DNA from 3 places in the Priestia sp. TRN 1309 genome. Region 3 is predicted to be linked to each of the others. Evidence: riboswitches for the same ligand, from Rfam matches in the RefSeq annotation. Region 3 holds a riboswitch; each other region holds the start of a gene.
The links. Region 3 has a riboswitch for S-adenosylmethionine ahead of ACRPLQ_RS12870 (bifunctional homocysteine S-methyltransferase/methylenetetrahydrofolate reductase). Riboswitches for the same ligand answer to the same signal wherever they lie in the genome.
Positions count from the first base shown of each region.

Region 1: it holds a riboswitch for S-adenosylmethionine, as region 3 does, so the genes downstream of both, ACRPLQ_RS21070 (methionine ABC transporter ATP-binding protein) here and ACRPLQ_RS12870 (bifunctional homocysteine S-methyltransferase/methylenetetrahydrofolate reductase) in region 3, are expected to answer to the same signal.
Region 2: it holds a riboswitch for S-adenosylmethionine, as region 3 does, so the genes downstream of both, ACRPLQ_RS11665 (Na+/H+ antiporter NhaC family protein) here and ACRPLQ_RS12870 (bifunctional homocysteine S-methyltransferase/methylenetetrahydrofolate reductase) in region 3, are expected to answer to the same signal.

Region 1 is NZ_JBOZGM010000005.1:308,564-311,841, reverse strand. It holds gene ACRPLQ_RS21075 (methionine ABC transporter permease) at 1-479, opposite strand, end outside; gene ACRPLQ_RS21070 (methionine ABC transporter ATP-binding protein) at 472-1,497, opposite strand; SAM riboswitch class I at 1,629-1,736, opposite strand; gene ACRPLQ_RS21065 (thioredoxin family protein) at 1,917-2,216, opposite strand; gene ACRPLQ_RS21060 (toprim domain-containing protein) at 2,231-2,581, opposite strand; gene ACRPLQ_RS21055 (YusG family protein) at 2,763-3,008, opposite strand; gene gcvH (glycine cleavage system protein GcvH) at 3,088-3,278, opposite strand, start outside.
Region 2 is NZ_JBOZGM010000002.1:853,860-857,137, forward strand. It holds gene ACRPLQ_RS11655 (LacI family DNA-binding transcriptional regulator) at 1-374, opposite strand, end outside; gene ACRPLQ_RS11660 (hypothetical protein) at 499-627, shown strand; gene ACRPLQ_RS11665 (Na+/H+ antiporter NhaC family protein) at 667-1,977, opposite strand; SAM riboswitch class I at 2,063-2,169, opposite strand; gene ACRPLQ_RS11670 (ABC transporter permease) at 2,271-3,038, opposite strand; gene ACRPLQ_RS11675 (ABC transporter ATP-binding protein) at 3,031-3,278, opposite strand, start outside.
Region 3 is NZ_JBOZGM010000003.1:109,813-113,090, reverse strand. It holds gene metH (methionine synthase) at 1-131, opposite strand, end outside; gene ACRPLQ_RS12870 (bifunctional homocysteine S-methyltransferase/methylenetetrahydrofolate reductase) at 132-1,970, opposite strand; SAM riboswitch class I at 2,078-2,184, opposite strand; gene ACRPLQ_RS12865 (YkvI family membrane protein) at 2,517-3,278, shown strand, end outside.

The DNA of each region.
Region 1 (3,278 bases), on a different contig from region 3:
ATGGTTGTTACTGTCAAACCGGAAATCAAAGCTGGCAGCGATTCAGGTAACAGCACTTTAAAGATAATAGTGCTTGTTGTGGCTCCCATTGATTTAGCAGCTTCAATAACACCTTTATCAATTTCACGCAGACCAATTTCTACAAGACGCGCATAAAATGGTGCTGCTCCAACAATTAAAGCCGGTAACGCTGCATTAGCGCCTAAAATACTTCCTACCAATGCTTTGGTAAATGGAATCAGTAAAACAATTAAAATAATGAATGGAATGGAACGAAAGATATTTACAACCGCCGACACAATGGCATATAAAGGTTTGTTTTGCCAAAGCTGTCCTTTGGACGTTAAAAATAAAAGCAAGCCCAATAAAATACCTAGAACAAATGTGGCTACAACTGAAATAGCCGTCATATATAGTGTTTCATTTGTCGCTTGAATAAAATCATCTAAAATAACGTTTGGAAATAGTTTCTCAAGCATTTGTCATTACCTCCACTTCTACCTGCTGCTCATGAATGTATGCAATGACTTTTTCAACTTCTGTTAATTCTCCGTCTAAATGAACGAACAACGTCCCGTATGAACCTGTTTGTGTATGAGAAATCTTTCCTTGCAAAATATTAATCGTTACATCAAACTGTTTTAAAATCGTTGTAATGAGCGGTTGCTCTGCTTTTCCGCCAACAAACGTCAGCTGAATAATTTGCCCGCTTGGATACAGCTCTTTTACTTGTTCAATCGTTTCAAACGTTTCCTCTGGTTCAGAAATCTGTTGAACGAATCGTTTTGTAATCGGCTGCTTAGGTTTTCTGAATACTTCTAGCACTTGTCCTTCTTCTACTACTGCCCCATTTTCCATAACGGCTACTCGATGACAAATTTTACGAATGACGTGCATTTCATGAGTAATCAATACAATGGTTAACCCTAGCTTCTCATTAATATCTACTAACAGATCTAAAATAGAATCTGTCGTTTGAGGATCAAGCGCTGATGTTGCTTCATCACAAAGCAATACTTTTGGATTGTTCGCTAGCGCTCGAGCAATCCCAACACGCTGCTTTTGTCCGCCACTAAGCTGTGATGGATAAGCATCTTCACGCCCTTCAAGCCCGACTAGCTTGATAAGTTCGTCTACTCGTTTCATTCTTTTTTCTTTTGAAATCCCTGCTATTTCTAACGGAAAGGCAATATTTTCTCGTACCGTACGCGACCACAAGATATTAAAGTGCTGAAATACCATACTAATTTCTTGTCTAGCTTTTCTGAGTTTTCCGCCTTTAATTTTTCCAATATCATTACCTGCTACTTCGACCGTTCCTGTTGTTGGTGTTTCTAATCCGTTTAGCAAGCGAATCAAAGAACTTTTCCCCGCTCCGCTATAACCAATAATTCCGTAAATTTCTCCTTGGTTAACGGTTAGATTCACATTATCAACAGCTGTTACTTGACCGCTTTTGGCCTGATAAATTTTTGTAACGTCTGTTAATGTAATCATATTTCTTCACCTTCTTTAATAAAAACTTAATTATGTTAGGTTGCCCTATAGGATGAAAAAGCCGTAAAACAATTTTCCCCATTAAAAAAGCCTCTCTGCGCATGACAGAAAGGCTCGATATTTAATCCTTTCTCTCATCTTTCAAAGCGCATAGCTTTGCAGGAATTGGCACCATTTCAGTTAGTCTGACGGTTGCCGGGTTTCACAGGGCTCAGTCCCTCCACCTCTCTTGATAAGAGTTCGCAACAATTATTTTGTTTTTAGGAAATATTCATTCATTTATGAACATTCATGAGTGTGATTTTAGCATGTGTCAGATAGGCTGTCAACAGATTTTGTTCTTGGGATAATATCCCAAGATTTCAACAGCCCCAACGGTTCGCTCTCTTTCAACTTCTTCATTTTAAACAAACGTTTGATTATCGAAGCTCCTCGAGTACGTGCTCGATGGAATGAAACGCGTAGAGTTTTTTTACCATTTCACCATTTTCCACTTCAATCAAACAAGGTACGCTTTCAATAGAAAATAATTCTGCTTTTGAAGGCATATAATTTAAATTGCTCATTCCGATGGTTACATCCGGCAGCATCGCTTCTGCCACGGTTAACATTTTTTTTGCCAGCTGACATGTCCCGCAAAAAGGCGTATGGAAAAAGATAAAGGCTCTTTCTCCTTCTTTTAACTGATCATCCAGCTGTTTTTCGCTCCATTCTTGCATGTTGCTCATTCCTTTTATGTTAAAAATTCTGCATTAACATCGATATTGGCACTCAGCAATACTGTTGCTATGTGATGTCTAGGGGCGGCAGCAACTTCTCGGTACATTTTATCAATATATAGATGCTCTGCTTCCGGAAGCTCTCGTTTAAATTGTTTTCTCAGCTTATTCCCTGAATCATCAGAGTCAACGAGTATGTATACCTCTTTGTTAAAAGTACAGTCAATAATTTCATCCAGCTTTGATAAACTAATCGTACCGTTTGTACAAATAATTTCAATTGGTTCTCGAATGATATCTTGAATACGCTTTTTATCTGACTTTCCTTCGACAATAATTACTTTTTCAATTTCAATTAGCCCCATTTTCATCACCCATAATCGTCAGTTGTATAGTAACATCATTTCTTTATGCTATACAATATTCGTTAATGTATCACAGTTCACCTGTTTTTTAAAAGAAATTTGCAAGAAAGAACTCTTTTAAAAGGCAGTTTAGGCCATATTATCTCTATAAAACAAGAAAAACAGCGGCAGTTGCCACTGTTTAGCACCATCCTGCTTCTTCATCGCAGTCTGTATATTTTTGCGTTTCACCTTGTTTTTGTACGTCCGCGTATTGATAGAACTTATTATTTTCTTGCGAATATCCTTCTTCAAAGCGGTATTCATTGCCGCTTGTTCCGTAGCTAACTTCACCAATTGGCTGCTTATCAACGTATAATTTCATACCGCCGTCATGAAATTTAGCTGTAACGCGATCTGTAACGTCCATTTTTTGTTTTTCAAACATAAAAAGACACTCCTTTAGCTTGTTTACTAATAGAGTGTCCAGTCAAAAACTTTTCATAAAGACAATTTATGGAGGAATATTATCCTTCGTTTGTCATTTCTTCGTATTGCTCTGCTGTCATCAGCTTGTCTACTTGAGAAGCATCAGATGGTTTGATTGTAATCATCCATGCTTCTTCGTATGGAGATTCATTAACAAGTTCAGGACTATCGCCTAAGTTGTCGTTTACTGCTACAACTTCACCGCTAATTGGTGCGTAAAGCTCAGAAA
Region 2 (3,278 bases), on a different contig from region 3:
GCTCTAGAACAAATAATCACTCCATCAACCTGCTTTGTTTTTAGCATATGAAGCGCTTCTTCTTCTTTTTTTACATCATAGTTCGTCTGACAAATAACAAGCTGATACTGCTTTTCTAACGCTTGAGAGGCCACTCCTTCTAAAAGCAGACTGAAATAAGGATGATTAATAAAAGGCAAGACGACGGCAATCATATTTGTTTTCCCTTTTGATAAGTGAACGGCATTAATGTTTTGTTCGTAATTAAGTTCTTGAATTACTTCTTCTACCAGACGGCGCTTTTCTTCTTTTACATACGGATGATGATTTAAAACCCGTGACACGGTCGAAACAGATACACCAGCTTTTTTTGCGATATCTCGGATATTTGTCATGTTTTCACCTTTTTCTCTTGCGCTGAAACGCGTTTCATACTTTATTCTCATTATAAAGTGAAACAGCAATAAGCTAAACCCGTTACAATCATGTTTTTATTCACTTATATAAGGAGGTCATATCATGGGTATTTTATTATTCATTTTATTATGCGGAATTGAAATCGGAGGAGCGGCTTATGCACTTAAACAAAATGAGACACTTTGGAAGGAGCTAGATGAAAAAAAGCCGACTGATTTTTTCAAACAGTAAAAAACCCTTAAAAAGAATGTTCTTTTTAAGGGTTTGATATTACGCAGCTTCTTTAGATGATTTTGATTTTTTATTTAAACGAGGAAAGCCAATTACAATCGCAATGATACCGCAAACCGCTGTTAACATTGGATAGAATGTAAATGGAATAATCTCAACCGGTGAAACTTTAGCAAATCCTGCTGCGAGAAGCATTTGTGCACCGTAAGGGATAAGCCCTTGAACGCTGCATGAAAACAAGTCGAGCAGACTGGCTGATTTACGATTATCAATTGAATACTTATCAGAGATTTCTTTCGCTAACGGACCTGCTGTAATAATTGAAATCGTGTTATTAGCCGTGGCTAAATTGGTTAAACTTACTAATCCAGCGATACTGAATTCTCCACCTTTTTTTGTTTGAATGCGTCGTGTTAATAAGTTCAATAAGAACTGAATACCGCCGTTATAGCGAATGAGCTCAACCATTCCGCCAATTAAAAGAGATAAAATAATTAATTCCGACATTCCGCCAATACCTTCTGTCACAGTTTTAGCAAGAGAAGAAAGCGTGTAGCTTCCGTCAGCTAATCCAATCACGCCGGCTAATACAATTCCTCCGGTTAAAATGCTTAATACGTTTGCACCAAATATGGCAGCAACGAGTACGCCGACATAAGGCAAGATTTTAAACCAGCTAAAATCTTTAATTTCTACTGATGACGTATTGCCTAGCGTCATTACAAGTAATAAAATCACTGTAACAATCGCTGCAGGAAGGACAATAAAAAAGTTTACTTTTAATTTATCTGACATATTTGTTTTTTGCGTACGAACTGCCGCAATGGTCGTATCAGAGATTACGGATAGATTATCTCCAAACATTGCACCACCAACAACAGCAGCAATTGCCAATGTAATGGATACATGCGCCTGCTCACTGATTCCTACAGCAATAGGCCCTAACGCAGCGATCGTTCCCATTGACGTTCCCATCGAAATTGAAATGAATGCGCCAATAACAAAGATTCCGACTACCACTAAGCTTTGCGGAAGCACAGACAGAGCTAAGTTTACCGTTGAATCAACAGCTCCCATGCCTTTAGCGACTTGAGAAAAAGCACCTGCCAAAATAAAAATAAGTACCATAATAATGATATCAGGATGCCCTGCTCCTTTAGCAAAGCGTTCCACTTTTACATTAAGTGAATCTTTGCGGTTCATAGCCAGCGCCACAATGGCTGCAATGATAATGGCTACTAATACAGGCAGCTTATAAAAATCTCCCGTTATAATTCCTGATCCGACAAACAGGACTAAAAAGACGCCCAGCGGTAACAGCGCCCAGCCGTTTCCTTTTTGTTGTTCCATTCTTAACACCTCTTGTTTACGTAATAAAAAAAGACCTCTTCTTATTGATAAGAAGAGGTCTCTTATTTGTATCATAAGATTACCCTTCTCATCTTCCAAACGAAACATCGTCTGCTGGATTTGGCACCGCACTGCGTACAGCCAGTTGCCGAGACATCGTAGGGCCAGTCCCTCCGTCTCTCTTGATAAGAAGTTTGTAGTTGTTTTAAAAATAGTCTTTCACTACTGTAATCTCTTTTTATTTAATTGTCAAATGCTATTTTAGAAAAATATATAGTGTGAAAATTCTCACATCAATTAGCTACGTCACGTTTTAAAAACGCCACCCATGCTACGCCCATAAAGAAGACAAAGTGTGCAACTAAGATGAAGATTGAAAATGGAATTGTCATTCCGTCAAACATCGTCTTCATTCCGTCCATATACTGCACAAAGTTTGTGTTGGCGAACAGTAAAAATTTCCCCCACCATAGACCAAACTGTGATACTATCCCAGTTACTGCTTTCGCCCCAATACTTACGACAATAGCTAGACTTGAAGCAAGCGCGCTGTTTCTAAATAAAGACGACAGCATGAATGCGAACGTCATCATCATAAACGTTTCCATATACGCGCTGTCATACGTAAGCGTAATGTTTTTAAGCAGCTGCGCATCTCCTTCTAGACTGGCAAATCCAAAGAACAATGCTCCCCATACAAACGAAAAAAGCAAATAGCTCAGCAAGTAATACAAGCTAATTAAAACGAGCGTTATGTACTTGGACGTTAAAATCGTTGAACGTCTAGCAGGGCGAATTAAAAGAAGCTTAATGGTACCCGCTTCAAACTCTTTTGCAACCATTGATCCTCCAACAGCAAGCGCGAAAAATTGAACGAGGATCAGCATGCCTGCACTAAATGACAGGAAATTCAATATGTTGTCTTCCGTTCCTGCGCTGTTTGCTACTTTCTTCATTAAAAGAGCCATACAAAGAGTTAAGATGCCGATTGTAATAAACGTGACTTTTGTACTTCTTTTGTAAAACCATTTCATATGTTCATTTTGAATTAACTTAAGCATGGTGCTCTCCCTCCGTAACGGACATAAACGAATCTTCAAGCGTCTCATAAACAGGAGTGATTCGGTAGACTAAAATATCGCTGTCCACTAATTTTCTATTCACAGCTGGAATTTGTTCTTTCATAATCACTACATCAATACTATCGGATTTTATTGTTACTTGGAATTCTTGAGATAAAAGATCCGCTGCTTGTTGCACGTCAGATACTTCAAATTCTACATACATCCCTTGATCTCGAC
Region 3 (3,278 bases):
TCGTTGCAGCCTTCATATTCTTCGCCGCCAAAATCTTCAGCGGTTAAATCAGCATCTTGAATCATCGTTCCCATTGCTCCATCGATGACGAGTATTCGCTTCTTTAGTTGTTGTTCGATAAGTGAGCTCATTTATATCTTCCTTTCTGATGTAACGAGTTGCTTGTCATGAATATAGCGTGTTAGAATTTCGGTCATTTCATAGCGCATAAACGGCGTAATTAAGTAAATACCGTCAAATAGCTCATATGCTGTATCAATTAAGTTTTTTGCAATCGCAAGGCCTTCGACTTCACCGCGAATCCGGTCATTTCCCGTTGCGTCCATACGTTCTAGAATATCTTCTGATAATTTAATTCCAGGTACTTCATGGTGAATAAATCGAGCATTTCTTGCGCTTGTTAACGGCATGATCCCGATGTATACCGGTGTTGTTAAATGTTTGGTTGCTTCATATACCTCTTCAATTTGCTTAGTTGAATAGAGAGGCTGAGTAATGAAATAGTGAGCCCCGCAGTCGATTTTCTTTTCCAAGCGCTGAACGGCTCGGTCTAAGTGACGCACGTTTGGGTTAAAGGCAGCTGCAATGGAAAAATTGGTTTTTTGACCAAGCGGTTTGCCGGAATAAGATAGTCCTTCATTAAACTGAGCGATTAAACTAATCAAGTCAAATGAAGATAAATCATAGACCGAAGTGGCGCCAGGGAAATCGCCAACTTTTGACGGATCACCGGTAATTGCAAGCACTTGATTCATTCCTAGCGTATGAAGTCCCATTAAATGAGATTGAAGTCCAATTAAATTTCGGTCGCGACAGGTAATGTGAATAAGCGGTCGTGCTTTTGTTTCTTGTTGCATCAGTGTTGCCATTGCCAAGTTGCTGATGCGAGGTGAGGCAAGAGAATTATCAGCTAATGTAATAGCATCTACGCCGACTTTATCAAGTGCTTTTGCGCCTTCTAAAAATTTCGTCGGACCAAGCTGTTTAGGCGGATCCAGCTCGACGATAACCGAGCGGCGCTTCTTCACAATTTCGTGCATATGAGGTTTATCCTGCTGCTCACGCTCTTGAACCGTAACGGCTGGTCTCATTTTAACGACTTTGCTTGTAATCGGAGGCAGGTCTTTTAAGGCAGACGACATGGCGCGTACGTGAGCTGGTGTTGTACCGCAGCATCCTCCGATTAAGCGAACCCCTTGTTCGCGGAATAAACGCGCGCTTTCTACAAAGTAGTCTTCATTCGTTTCATATTCCAGCTTGCCTTCCACATACGCCGGAAGGCTGGCATTAGGGTAAGCAGATAAGAAAGCACGATCAGGAAGCGGTACTTCTTCAAGAGACTGAATCATATGATAAGGACCTAAACGGCAGTTTAGCCCGACAACGTCTGCTCCAAAGTCTTCTAATTCTTTTAATGCATCTGCTAAAGGACGCCCATCTTGCAGTACGCCAATATCATGTAGGGAAACGTGAGTAATAATAGGCTTATCCGTTTCTTTTCTTGCTAGTGTAAGAACGGTCTTTAATTCTTCGAAATCATAGTATGTTTCAAATAAAAGGCCATCCACGCCTTCATTTAAAAGCCAAAACATTTGTTCACGAATGCTTCGCTTAACCTCTTCTAAACTAATAGCATTTTTTTGGAAAGAACGAATTCCGCCGAGTGTACCAACCACGTAAGCCTGATCTTTTGCAGCTTGTTTCGCTAATTTTACACCAGCAACATTGATGTCTTTGACTGAATCTTCTAATCCATAACGGGCAAGTTTTTGATAATTAGCAGCGTACGTATTTGTTTGAATAACGTTTGCACCAGCTTCTACATAGGCTCTGTGAATACGAGAAACCTCTTCTGGTTTGGTGATGTTTAGTTCTTCAAAACAGCTGTCAATACCGTGTGAGTAAAGGAGGGTACCAGTGGCACCATCCCCAATTAAAATTTTAGACTTTAAATCTTCAAGTAACCCCATGTCAAAACCTCCTTAAATTGTTCCGCTTCTATTTCACGAGTGATTCGTTTTATGCAATATGCCGATAAAATAGAAAAAGTCTTCTTAAGAAGAAGACTTTTTTCGCCTTCTTATCTTCCAAGCAATAAATTGCTTGCTGGATTTAGCACCATGTCTCTAACGACTGGTTGCTGAGGTTTCAAAGGGCCAGTCCCTCCACCTCTCATGATAAGAATCAATTGTATATAATTGAAACATATTTTTTTAAATAGAAAGAATACTTATTTAATAATTTATCTGATTTTTAGAAATTATACAACAGTAAATTGTGAATTTCCAGCAAATATTGAGGAAAATTTAAAAGCTAAAGGGAAAATATCCGTATATTTTGTTTGAAAACTGCCGTTATGTTAAGGGATAAAGGGTTTTCATGAAAAAAACAAGAAGGAAATAAAAAAACGAAAAAGGAACAGCACCGGGTGAGGCGAGGATTTACATATAAAAGGCTCGTCTTTTTTTAACCGTTTCTACATATAGTGAACTATGAAGGGTAGAAGGGTGATGGGCATGAAAAGGTGGAAACTCACGCTGCAGGTTGCTGCTACGTATGTAGGCACCGTTGTAGGAGCCGGTTTTGCAACAGGCAAGGAAATTGTTCAATTTTTTACACAGTACGGGGAACTTGGAATGGTTGGAATTTTGGTCAGCGGCTTGTTTTTTATTTGGCTAGGTTCGAAAATGATGCTGCTTTCGCACGCAATTGGGGCTTCTTCTTATCAGCAGCTTAATACATATTTATTTGGTGATGTACTTGGAAAAGCGGTAAACGGTGTAATGATCGTCATTTTATTTGGAGTAACTTCAGTCATGCTAGCGAGTACGGGGGCAATAGGAAAAGAACAGTTCGGACTGTGGCCTCCTGTTGGGATGATTTGTACAATTGTTTTAACTTATATATTTATCGCAAGAGGAATTAACGGTATTTTAATGGTTAATTCTCTTGTTGTGCCGATGATGCTTTCATTTGCTTTTATCATCTTTGTGCCAAATGTCAGCTATTTCTCACTGATTCAAACGAAGCCAGACTTAACGCTCGTCACACAGTGGAAGTGGGCGGTTAGTCCCTTTTTATATATTTCCCTAAATCTAGCTTTGGCTCAGGCCGTTTTAGTTCCATTAGGAAGCTCCGTGAAAGATAAGAGCGTGATCAAAAAAGGGGCCGTAATAGGAGGATGTGTACTTACGTTTATGCTTGTTTCTACTCATCTTGCCCTTTCCAATTTGCCTTATTCATTTCAACTTGATATTCCTATGAGTGCCGTTGTTAAA